One region of the Staphylococcus kloosii genome, then DNA from elsewhere that is predicted to be linked to it. Evidence: predicted binding sites of a transcription regulator. Region 1 holds the regulator's gene; each other region holds the start of a gene.
The links. Region 1 encodes CtsR, which represses protease genes until heat stress. Its sites were predicted from a motif close to ATGGTCAATAAAGGTCAAACA; they were not measured.
Positions count from the first base shown of each region.

Region 2: clpP (ATP-dependent Clp endopeptidase proteolytic subunit ClpP) is a predicted target of CtsR. The motif match lies at 1,753-1,773, and genes of this name have one in related genera.
Region 3: clpB (ATP-dependent chaperone ClpB) is a predicted target of CtsR. The motif match lies at 2,057-2,077, and genes of this name have one in related genera.

Region 1 covers NZ_CP027846.1:2,613,027-2,616,322, forward strand. Annotated here, with positions in the region: gene C7J89_RS13050 (protein arginine kinase) at 1-829, opposite strand, end outside; gene C7J89_RS13055 (UvrB/UvrC motif-containing protein) at 810-1,376, opposite strand; gene C7J89_RS13060 (CtsR family transcriptional regulator) at 1,392-1,853, opposite strand; gene C7J89_RS13065 (NupC/NupG family nucleoside CNT transporter) at 2,010-3,224, shown strand; gene pdxT (pyridoxal 5'-phosphate synthase glutaminase subunit PdxT) at 3,285-3,296, opposite strand, start outside.
Region 2 covers NZ_CP027846.1:2,333,803-2,337,098, forward strand. Annotated here, with positions in the region: gene C7J89_RS11630 (hypothetical protein) at 1-52, shown strand, start outside; gene C7J89_RS11635 (TIGR01777 family oxidoreductase) at 191-1,087, shown strand; gene clpP (ATP-dependent Clp endopeptidase proteolytic subunit ClpP) at 1,124-1,708, opposite strand; tRNA gene C7J89_RS11645 (tRNA-Arg) at 1,859-1,930, shown strand; gene C7J89_RS11650 (ABC transporter ATP-binding protein) at 2,627-3,256, opposite strand; gene C7J89_RS11655 (DUF1430 domain-containing protein) at 3,249-3,296, opposite strand, start outside.
Region 3 covers NZ_CP027846.1:2,227,010-2,230,305, reverse strand. Annotated here, with positions in the region: gene C7J89_RS11095 (acyltransferase family protein) at 115-1,920, shown strand; gene clpB (ATP-dependent chaperone ClpB) at 2,122-3,296, shown strand, end outside.

The sequences.
Region 1 (3,296 bases):
CCATTGAAATCAGTCTACTATATTTCAAAACGCCTAATGCACGATAAACTCTATCTAACGTTTCAACATGATTATGGCGATTGAGTTGTTCACGAATTTGTAATTCTTCGTTAATAATTTGTTGCACTACTTCTGCTAAGCTATCTATAATTTCTAATTCTGTTTTACCTAAAGTTAATTGATTAGAAATTTGATAAATATGACCATAAACTTGTGAACCTTCACCGTATATACCTCTAATCGTAAATCCAAAACGATTTATCGTTTGAGCAATACGGTTCATTCGTTTCATGATTGACAGTCCGGGTAAATGGAGCATTACACTTGCTCTTAAACCTGTACCAATATTAGTTGGACAAGTTGTTAAATAACCTAAACTTTCATCAAAACTAATGTCTAATTCTTGATCTATTTGGTCATCTACTTCAGAAGCCTTTTCAAATAACGTATGCAACGATAAATCATTCCCCATTGCTTGAATGCGCAAATGATCTTCTTCGTTAACCATTAAACTTAATGATTCGTCTTCATTTAACAGTACCGCTGCCGCAGGTTGTTTGATTAATTCAGGGCTTATAAGATGTTTCGCAACGAGTTTGTATTTGCTTTGCTGATCCATAGTATCTAGTCTTTGCAATGTTAACTCGGGAAGCGCATCTTGAACTTCATTGATGACTCTTTCGCCTTCTTTTTCAGAAGGATACATGAGTGGGTGTACATGATTGTCTAAGTTACGCGCGAGTCTAATTCTTGAGGACATTACTACGGGTTGTTCTGCTTCGTCGCGCATCCATTCACTAATATGTGAATTAATTTCCTTTTCGCTCATCACGTGACACCTCGCTATCTGTCTTTAATGCTTTAATTTCATCCCTAACTACTGCAGCTTGTTCAAATTCTTGTTCTTCTATCAAATGATTTAAATAATTTGTTTTTTCTTCAATTTGCTTTTTTAATGCTAACTTTTTATAAGACGAGTGTGGTGTTTTACCGGTATGTTCAAATTGACCACCTTGGACACGTCTAACTATATCTATAATGTCTTCTTTAAATGTGTCATAACAATCGGCACAACCAAACTTACCTACATGCGCTATATCTCTTAATGTCATTTGGCAAGTTGGACATCGTTTTGCTTCTTTAAAAGTAATTTCATCAAAGTTGATACCATGTTTGGAAGCAAGGTGTTGCAGAATTTGTTTTACAACGAATGCGCCTTCGATATCGTCTTGATGACTTTCTATTTGCTTATCTTGAGTCCAAGGGTTACCACCTTGTGCGCATGTTGAACATACCCACTTTTCTTGTATACCGTCTTGGCCTTTAACCGATAATTTTACTTCTGCCTCATTTAAATGGCAATTTTCACATAACACGGTTATCACCTCGCCTTAATAGTAATTAATTATTGGTAGTAAACGTTTTAAAATGTTAGCTCGAATAATATCTCTAGCTACAATATCCATTTTTAAAGTTTCTCTATCAATGACTGCATTAATCATTTTTGCTTCTCTTTCTGTAATATAGGACTTTTCTAATAAACCATCTATAATATAGTACGCTTGTTGTTGTGAAATAGAAGGACCAATAATTTGAAGTAAGTGATTAATATAACCAGTTTCATCTTTATTTTCAATTTTAGTGATTCGGATATATCCTCCGCCACCTCTTTTACTTTCTATTTCATAACCATGTTTATTAGTAAAACGTGTTTTAATCACATAGTTTAATTGTGAAGGAACACAGTCGAAGCGTTGTGCAACATGTGCACGTTGTATTTCAACAGCGTCTTCATCGGTGTCTTCAAATAACTTTTTAATGTATTGTTCTATGATGTCTGACATATTATGCATGATTATCACCTCTTTTTGACCTTCTTTGACTATATTATATGACCAACTTTGACCTTTTTCAACCAATATGATTTAAAAATTTTTATTATCTATGTTACTAATATTACTTTTAATGTATTATAGATGTTAAGAAAAAAATAAAGGGATGAGAACATTATGCACATTATCATTGGCTTGATTGGGATTGTAGTATTTTTGGCACTGGCTGTACTATTTAGCTCAGATAGAAAAAATATTCGTTGGAAATATGTCGGCTTACTATTACTTATACAATTAGTTTTTGCATTTATTTTGTTAAAAACAAAATTCGGTATAACTTTTATTGGCGGTATATCTGACGGCTTCAATTATTTATTAGCAAAAGCAGCTGAAGGTGTTAATTTCGTCTTTGGTGGATTTGAATTTGTAGATCCTAAAAACCCACCATTCTTCTTCAATGTATTATTACCAATTGTCTTTATTTCTGCTCTGATTGGTATTTTACAATATACGAAAATTTTACCTTTAATCATTAACGTTTTAGGATTCTTAATTTCTAAAATCAATGGAATGGGACGTTTAGAATCATATAATGCTGTTGCCGCAGCAATTCTCGGACAATCAGAAGTATTTATTTCATTAAAAAAAGAATTGGCATACATACCTAAACAACGTTTATATACACTAACTGCTTCTGCGATGTCTACGGTTTCCGCTTCAATTATTGGTGCTTATTTTACATTAATTGAACCAAAATATGTTGTTACAGCAGTAGTATTAAACTTATTTGGCGGTTTCATTATTGCTTCAATTATTAACCCTTATCGTGTTGATGAAAAAGAAGACAAATTAATCGTTCAAGAAAGTGAAACACATAAGCAATCATTCTTCGAAGTTTTAGGAGAATATATTTTAGATGGTTTTAAAGTAGCAGTTATCGTTGGCGCAATGTTAATTGGTTATATTGCCATTATTGCATTACTTAACGGTGTCGTTAGTGCAATTTTCACTGGCGTGTCTGGTGGTCACATTCACTGGGATTTCCAAACTTTAATTGGTTTTGTATTTGCACCATTTGCCTTTTTAGCCGGAGTACCATGGGGAGATGCAGTTCAATCTGGGTCAGTTATGGCGACAAAACTGTTATCAAATGAGTTCGTTGCAATGCAAAGCTTAGGGAAAGCAACTGGCATGAGCGAACACGCTAAAGGTATCGTTTCAGTATTCGTAGTTTCATTTGCAAACTTCAGTTCTATCGGTATCATTTCTGGTGCTATTAAATCGTTAAACAACGAAAAAGGTGACATGGTTGCTCGTTTCGGTCTTAAATTACTATTCGGTGCAACACTAGTGTCATTTATTTCAGCAGCAATTGCTGGCTTCTTTATCTAATTACTAAAAAGAGTGATCATAATGGATTAATTCCACTATGACCACTCTTTTTTTTCGTTATTAAACTTTTTC
Region 2 (3,296 bases), 280 kb from region 1:
TATCATAGCGTTATTAATTGTTATATTTGTTATAGGCATGTTTATCATATAAATTTTATAACTTTAAAATTGCGAACTATATTTTTTACAAAACAAATTTTTAACGTCTTTGTTGTAAAATACGTTATACTGGTTTATATACTTCATATAATAATGATAATAACTGAAACTAAATACCTGAGGTGATACAATGAAAAATTATTTAATAACTGGCGGCACTGGTATGGTGGGTACCCAGTTAGTTGATGCAATTAAAGAGAGTGATGCACATATAACTATATTAACCCGTCAAGATAAATCAAGTAATCACCCTAAAATAAGCTACGTTAATTGGTCTAAACCGGAATGGCAATCATTAGTACCAGACATCGATATTGTTATCAACTTGGCTGGCGCTAGTTTAAATAAACGTTGGACTACAAAATACAAACAAACCATTATGTTAAGTAGATTACAATCTACACAAGCATTATATGAACTATTTAAAGATAGAAGCCACAAACCTGAAGTTCTTTTTAATGCTAGCGCAGTAGGATATTATAAACCTGATTTACATCAAACATATACTGAACTATATCGTACATTACCTTTCGATTTTTTATCAGAAGTTGTCTATCAGTGGGAACGTAAGGCAAAACAATTTGAAACATTGGGTACACGCGTAGTAATTGGCAGATTTGGAATGGTACTCTCTAATGAAGGTGGCGCATTACCATTAATGAAACTACCATACAATTTATATGTAGGTGGTAAAATTGGTTCTGGTCGTCAATGGTATTCATGGATTCATTTAGAAGACCTTACTCGTGCTATCTTATTTGTAATTAGCAATAACAAAGCGCACGGTGTTTTTAATTTCACTACACCTATTGCCGAACGCCAAAATTTATTCGGTTATACACTTGGACGTATTATGGATAAACCTCATTACACATGGGTCCCATCCACATTGATTCGCCTCGTATTAGGACAAATGTCCACGGTAGTACTAGACACTCAAAAAGTTATTCCTAATAAATTAGAATCACTAGACTTCAATTTCAAATTCAATAATTTAAAAGTAGCACTTGAAAATTTAGAATATTAAACAAAAAAAACAGCCCTATTAAGGGCTGTTTTTTTATTATGCTTCCGGTTCCATTACTTGGTCAACTAAGCCATATTCTTTAGCTTCATTTGCTGATAAGAAATTATCACGATCTGTATCTTTTTCAATTTGTTCAATTGATTGACCAGTACGTTCAGCTAAAATTTGATTTAATTTAGCACGTGTTTTTAAGATATGGTTTGCTGCAATTTCAATTTCTGTTGCTTGACCTTGAGCGCCGCCTAAAGGTTGGTGAATCATTACTTCAGCATTTGGTAAAGCAAAACGTTTACCTTTAGCTCCTGCTGCTAATAAGAATGATCCCATAGATGCTGCCATACCAATACAAATAGTTTGTACATCTGGTTTAATATGTTGAATTGTATCATAAATTGCGAAACCAGCAGTTACACTACCTCCTGGTGAATTGATATAAAGATAAATATCTTTATCAGCATCTTGTGCTTGTAAGAATAACAATTGAGATACAATTGAGTTTGCTACATTGTCATCAATTTGAGAACCTAACATGATAATACGGTCTTTTAATAAACGTGAGTAAATGTCATAAGCACGTTCACCACGGTTTGTTGTTTCTATTACTGTAGGAATTAAATTCATTCTGTTTCCTCCTTAATTATAACTGTTGAATTTATTTTAACTTAAAAGTCAAAAATGGTCAAAACATAAACTCACCTTTTTTAATTCTTTTCAAAGTCATCATTGACCAATACTTTGAACATTTGTAAACTATTGGTATTGTATATTTTACCCCTCGTAGTGTAATGGATAACACATAAGATTCCGGTTCTTAGAATAGGGGTTCGATTCCCTTCGAGGGGATTAGTAGTCTATAATTATATATTTTTAGAATAAATAATATTCTATCAACTGCATTAATCAACTGGAAGAAACTTTTTCAAGAATAAATTCATTTTCAGAACAACAAAAAATTAAAATTTAAAGGTTTGTCTCCTAAAAAACACAGGAGACAAACCTTTAAAATATAACCTTCAAAAGATTCAAAACAGAATTTACTATTTAATTATCATTAAATAGTAAATGTAAAACATCAATAAACATATCAAACTAGCTATAATAAATAACACACTATATAAAAAATTGTTTATAAAAATTCCTACTATCAATATTAAAGTGCTGAGTAATATACATATAACAGCTACATATATTACTTTATTCTTTTTACCTTTGGGTATCTTATTAGAATCTATAGAAGCTATAATATTTAAATTTTTAGTTGATAGCAAATATAAACAAATTAATAAGATTATCGTCATAATAATTATACTTACTATCAAATTATCTACTATACTTAAATCTATCTCCTATTATAATATTATATTTTCTTGAAACAAACGTTAAACTATATTTCGCCTTTCATAGTAGTAACTTTATTTAATTGATTTTCTTAGATATCTATAAATGATTGTTTATTTCTGTCTATTTAACAATTTGCACTTAATATAACGAATTAACACTCTTAATTCGAGAATAGACTTTTGTCCTAACTACTCTTAATTACTTTATCAATGTGTCTAAATTGATAATTTTATTTCCTAAATCAAAGTATTTTTTGTTATGTGTTGCCATAACTATCGATACGCCTTGGCTATTTAACTGAGTAAATAATTTCATTACTTCATCACTATTATTTTCATCTAAATTACCCGTTGGTTCATCTGCTATCAAGACTTTAGGTTGTTTTAATATTGCCCTTGCAATAGCAATTCTTTGTTGTTCACCCCCGCTACATGTATAAACTTTTTCTTTTAATATCTTTTCATCTAAACCTACATTGATTAACACAGAGTTTATTTTGTCTTTATCTTTTTTCGATATATTTAAAGGTAATGTCAAATTTGTAAATACCGTTTCATTTACCAATAAACCATAATTTTGGTAAATATAAGCTATATCTTCTCTAACTACATGTAAAATATCTTTTTGTTTACTCAATAGTCGGTTATTATAGCTAATCTTACCAGAATCAGGTTTTTCTAATAATCCAATTATATTTAATAAGGTTGTTTTACCTTTTCCACTTTCACCTGATATTACAATAAAATCTTTATCTTCAATATTATAATTAAATGCATCAATAACTTTTTTCGATTTGTAGGACTTACTAATATTTACTAGTTTAATCATCGTCTTTTCCCTTCAATATTAAATTAGCATTTGTTTTATT
Region 3 (3,296 bases), 390 kb from region 1:
TAAAATTTAAATTTTGGTTGTGCAAGTCATTAAAATAATTGCAATTTCATTACAAAAACATTACAATCAATAAATGCCTGACATTCAATAAATTGTAAGGAAAGATGTTTATTAATGAAAACAAACAAGACAACTAAAAATCGTAACCGTTATCCTAAACGATATATGCCTGGTTTAGATGGATTAAGAGCGATTGCAGTCATTGGTATAATAATTTATCACTTAAATAAGCAATGGCTTAGTGGCGGCTTTTTAGGTGTTGATACCTTTTTCGTGATTTCTGGCTATTTAATTACCAGCTTATTACTTAGCGAATATGAAGAAACAGGAACGATTAAAATAAAGCAATTTTGGCTCAGACGTATAAAACGACTATTACCAGCTTTATTAATATTAATTTTTACAGTTATCATAGCTACACTTATTTTTAAACCATCTCACATTGTCCAAATTAAACATGATGCATTTGCAGCCCTTTTCTATATGTCAAACTGGTGGTACATAGCAACAGATGTAAATTATTTTGAACAATTTGCATTTATGCCATTGAAACATTTATGGTCATTAGCTATTGAGGAACAGTTTTACTTATTTTTCCCATTCATATTAGTATTGTTATTATTTAAATTTAACAGCTACAAAAAAGTAACCCTTATATTATGGATTGTGTCATTAATATCATTAACTTTGATGATATTAATTTCACTGATGACTACGGGAAATTCACGTGTTTATTTCGGTACAGACACACGTTTACAAACAATATTATTAGGAGTGATTTTAGCTTTTGCTTGGCCACCATTTAAATTAAATGCTCAACCACCAAAAATTTTACAAATAATAATTGGTTCTGTTGGAACAAGTGCGCTACTTATTTTAATAACTTTATTTTTCACTGTGGAAGATGACAGTGCATGGATTTATAATGGTGGTTTTTACCTGATTTCAGCACTCACGTTATTAATTATCGCAAGTGCCGTACATCCTTCAAATGCTTTTGCACGCGTATTAGGTAATGAAGTATTTGTATACATAGGACAAAGATCATATAGTTTATATCTTTGGCATTTTCCAATAATAAGCTTTATCCATTCATATTACGTAGCAGGGCAATACCCACTTTATGTATTTATTTTGGATTTGATATTAACTGTCGCTTTAGCAGAAATATCTTACAGATATATAGAAGTACCTTTTAGAAAACATGGATTCCGTATATTTAGTTTTAATCACTTATTTAAGACTTCTTTAATTAGAACAATTGTTGCATTATGTGTTTGTGTACCAACGATATTAGTATTTTTAGGTGCTTTCGATAAATTAGGCAAAGATGATATAGCACATAAAAAAACTACTTTTCATTCAACTAATAATGGTAAGAAAATTGTTAAACCCAAACGTATAGATAATAATGAAGTTACAGACAAGCAGTCAAAATCTAAAAAAGATGTAAAAGACTTATCTCCATTATTACTAGGAGATTCCGTAATGGTAGACATTGGTGATACTTTCAAAGACAAAGTACCTAATGCTGATATTGATGGCAAGGTAGGAAGAAATCTATATGAAGCATTGCCACTAGTAAATAGTCAGTATAAAGATAAAACGCAAAAGGGCAATCAAGTTGTACTCGAGTTGGGTACGAACGGAGATTTTAGTAAGAGTCAATTGGATGAATTAATTACTAGATTAGGAGAGGCAGACATCTATTTGATTAATGTTAGAGTTCCTAGACCGTACGAACAACATGTGAATGATTTGCTAGCTCAAGCAGCAAAAGAACATTCAAATGTTAAATTAATAAATTGGTATGAAACTTCAGAAGGGCATACTGAATACTTTGCCCCAGATGGCATTCATCTAGAACAAAAAGGTGTAGATGCGTTAACAGATCTAATCGTTAATGCACTAAAAAAATAATAGTAAACCGGTAATCGTGTACGATAAACGTTACCGGTTTTTTATGCTTTAATAAGGAAATTAATATAATAAAAAATGATGTAATTTTTAGTGCTTTCGAGTTGATTCTTTATGTAAAAGGGTCTATAATAAAATCAAGGTCAAAGAAAGTCAAAGTCAAAAATAATTTGACCTAACGCTAATTGTATAGGGGTGAAAATATTGGATATAAATCAAATGACCTACAAAGTGCAAAGCGTATTACAAAATGCGGTTGAGCAAGCTCAAACATATGAATTACAAAATATTGAAATTGAAGCCATACTAATATCAGCATTGACTGAAACTGATAGTTTATATCACAATGTTTTAGAAAGAGCAAATATTGATACAGACCAATTAATAACACAATATGAAAATAAATTAAAAAATTATCCTTCTGTACAAGGAGATAATATTCAATACGGACAGTACATTAGTCCAAAAGCAAATGAACTTTTGACTAAAGCCGAATCATATATGAAAGAATACGATGATGACTATATATCTATGGAACATCTACTGTTAGCTGCAATAGAAATTGACGACACAACAAAACAAGCAGTAGCAAATAAAGCAGAAGTAGTAAGAGAAATTATAAAAAAAATTAGAGGAGGGAATCACGTGACATCACAAAATCCAGAAGTGAACTATGAAGCTCTTGAGAAATATGGACGTGATTTAGTTGAAGAGGTCCGACAAGGTAACATGGATCCAGTTATAGGTAGAGATGAAGAAATTAGAAACTCTATAAGAATTTTAAGTAGAAAAATGAAAAATAACCCAGTACTTATCGGTGAACCTGGTGTAGGTAAAACTGCGATAGTTGAGGGCTTAGCACAAAGAATCGTACGTAAAGACGTTCCAGAATCATTACTAGATAAAACAATCTTTGAATTAGATTTAAGTGCACTTGTAGCTGGCGCTAAATACCGCGGTGAGTTTGAAGAACGATTAAAAGCAGTACTTAAAGAAGTTAAAGATTCAGACGGTAGAATCATTTTATTTATAGATGAAATACACATGCTCGTTGGTGCAGGTAAAACAGAAGGTGCAATGGACGCTGGCAACATGTTGAAACCTATGTTAGCTAGAGGTGAATTACACTGTATTGGTGCGACAACTTTAAATGAATATCGTGAATATATCGAAAAAGATTCTGCGTTAGAACGTCGTTTCCAAAAAGTAAATGTTTCTGAACCTGATGTTGAAGATACAATTTCTATTTTAAGAGGTTTAAAAGAACGTTATGAAGTATATCACGGCGTTAGAATTCAAGACCGCGCTTTAGTTGCTGCAGCAGAATTATCAGATCGTTATATTACAGATCGTTTCTTACCAGATAAAGCTATTGATTT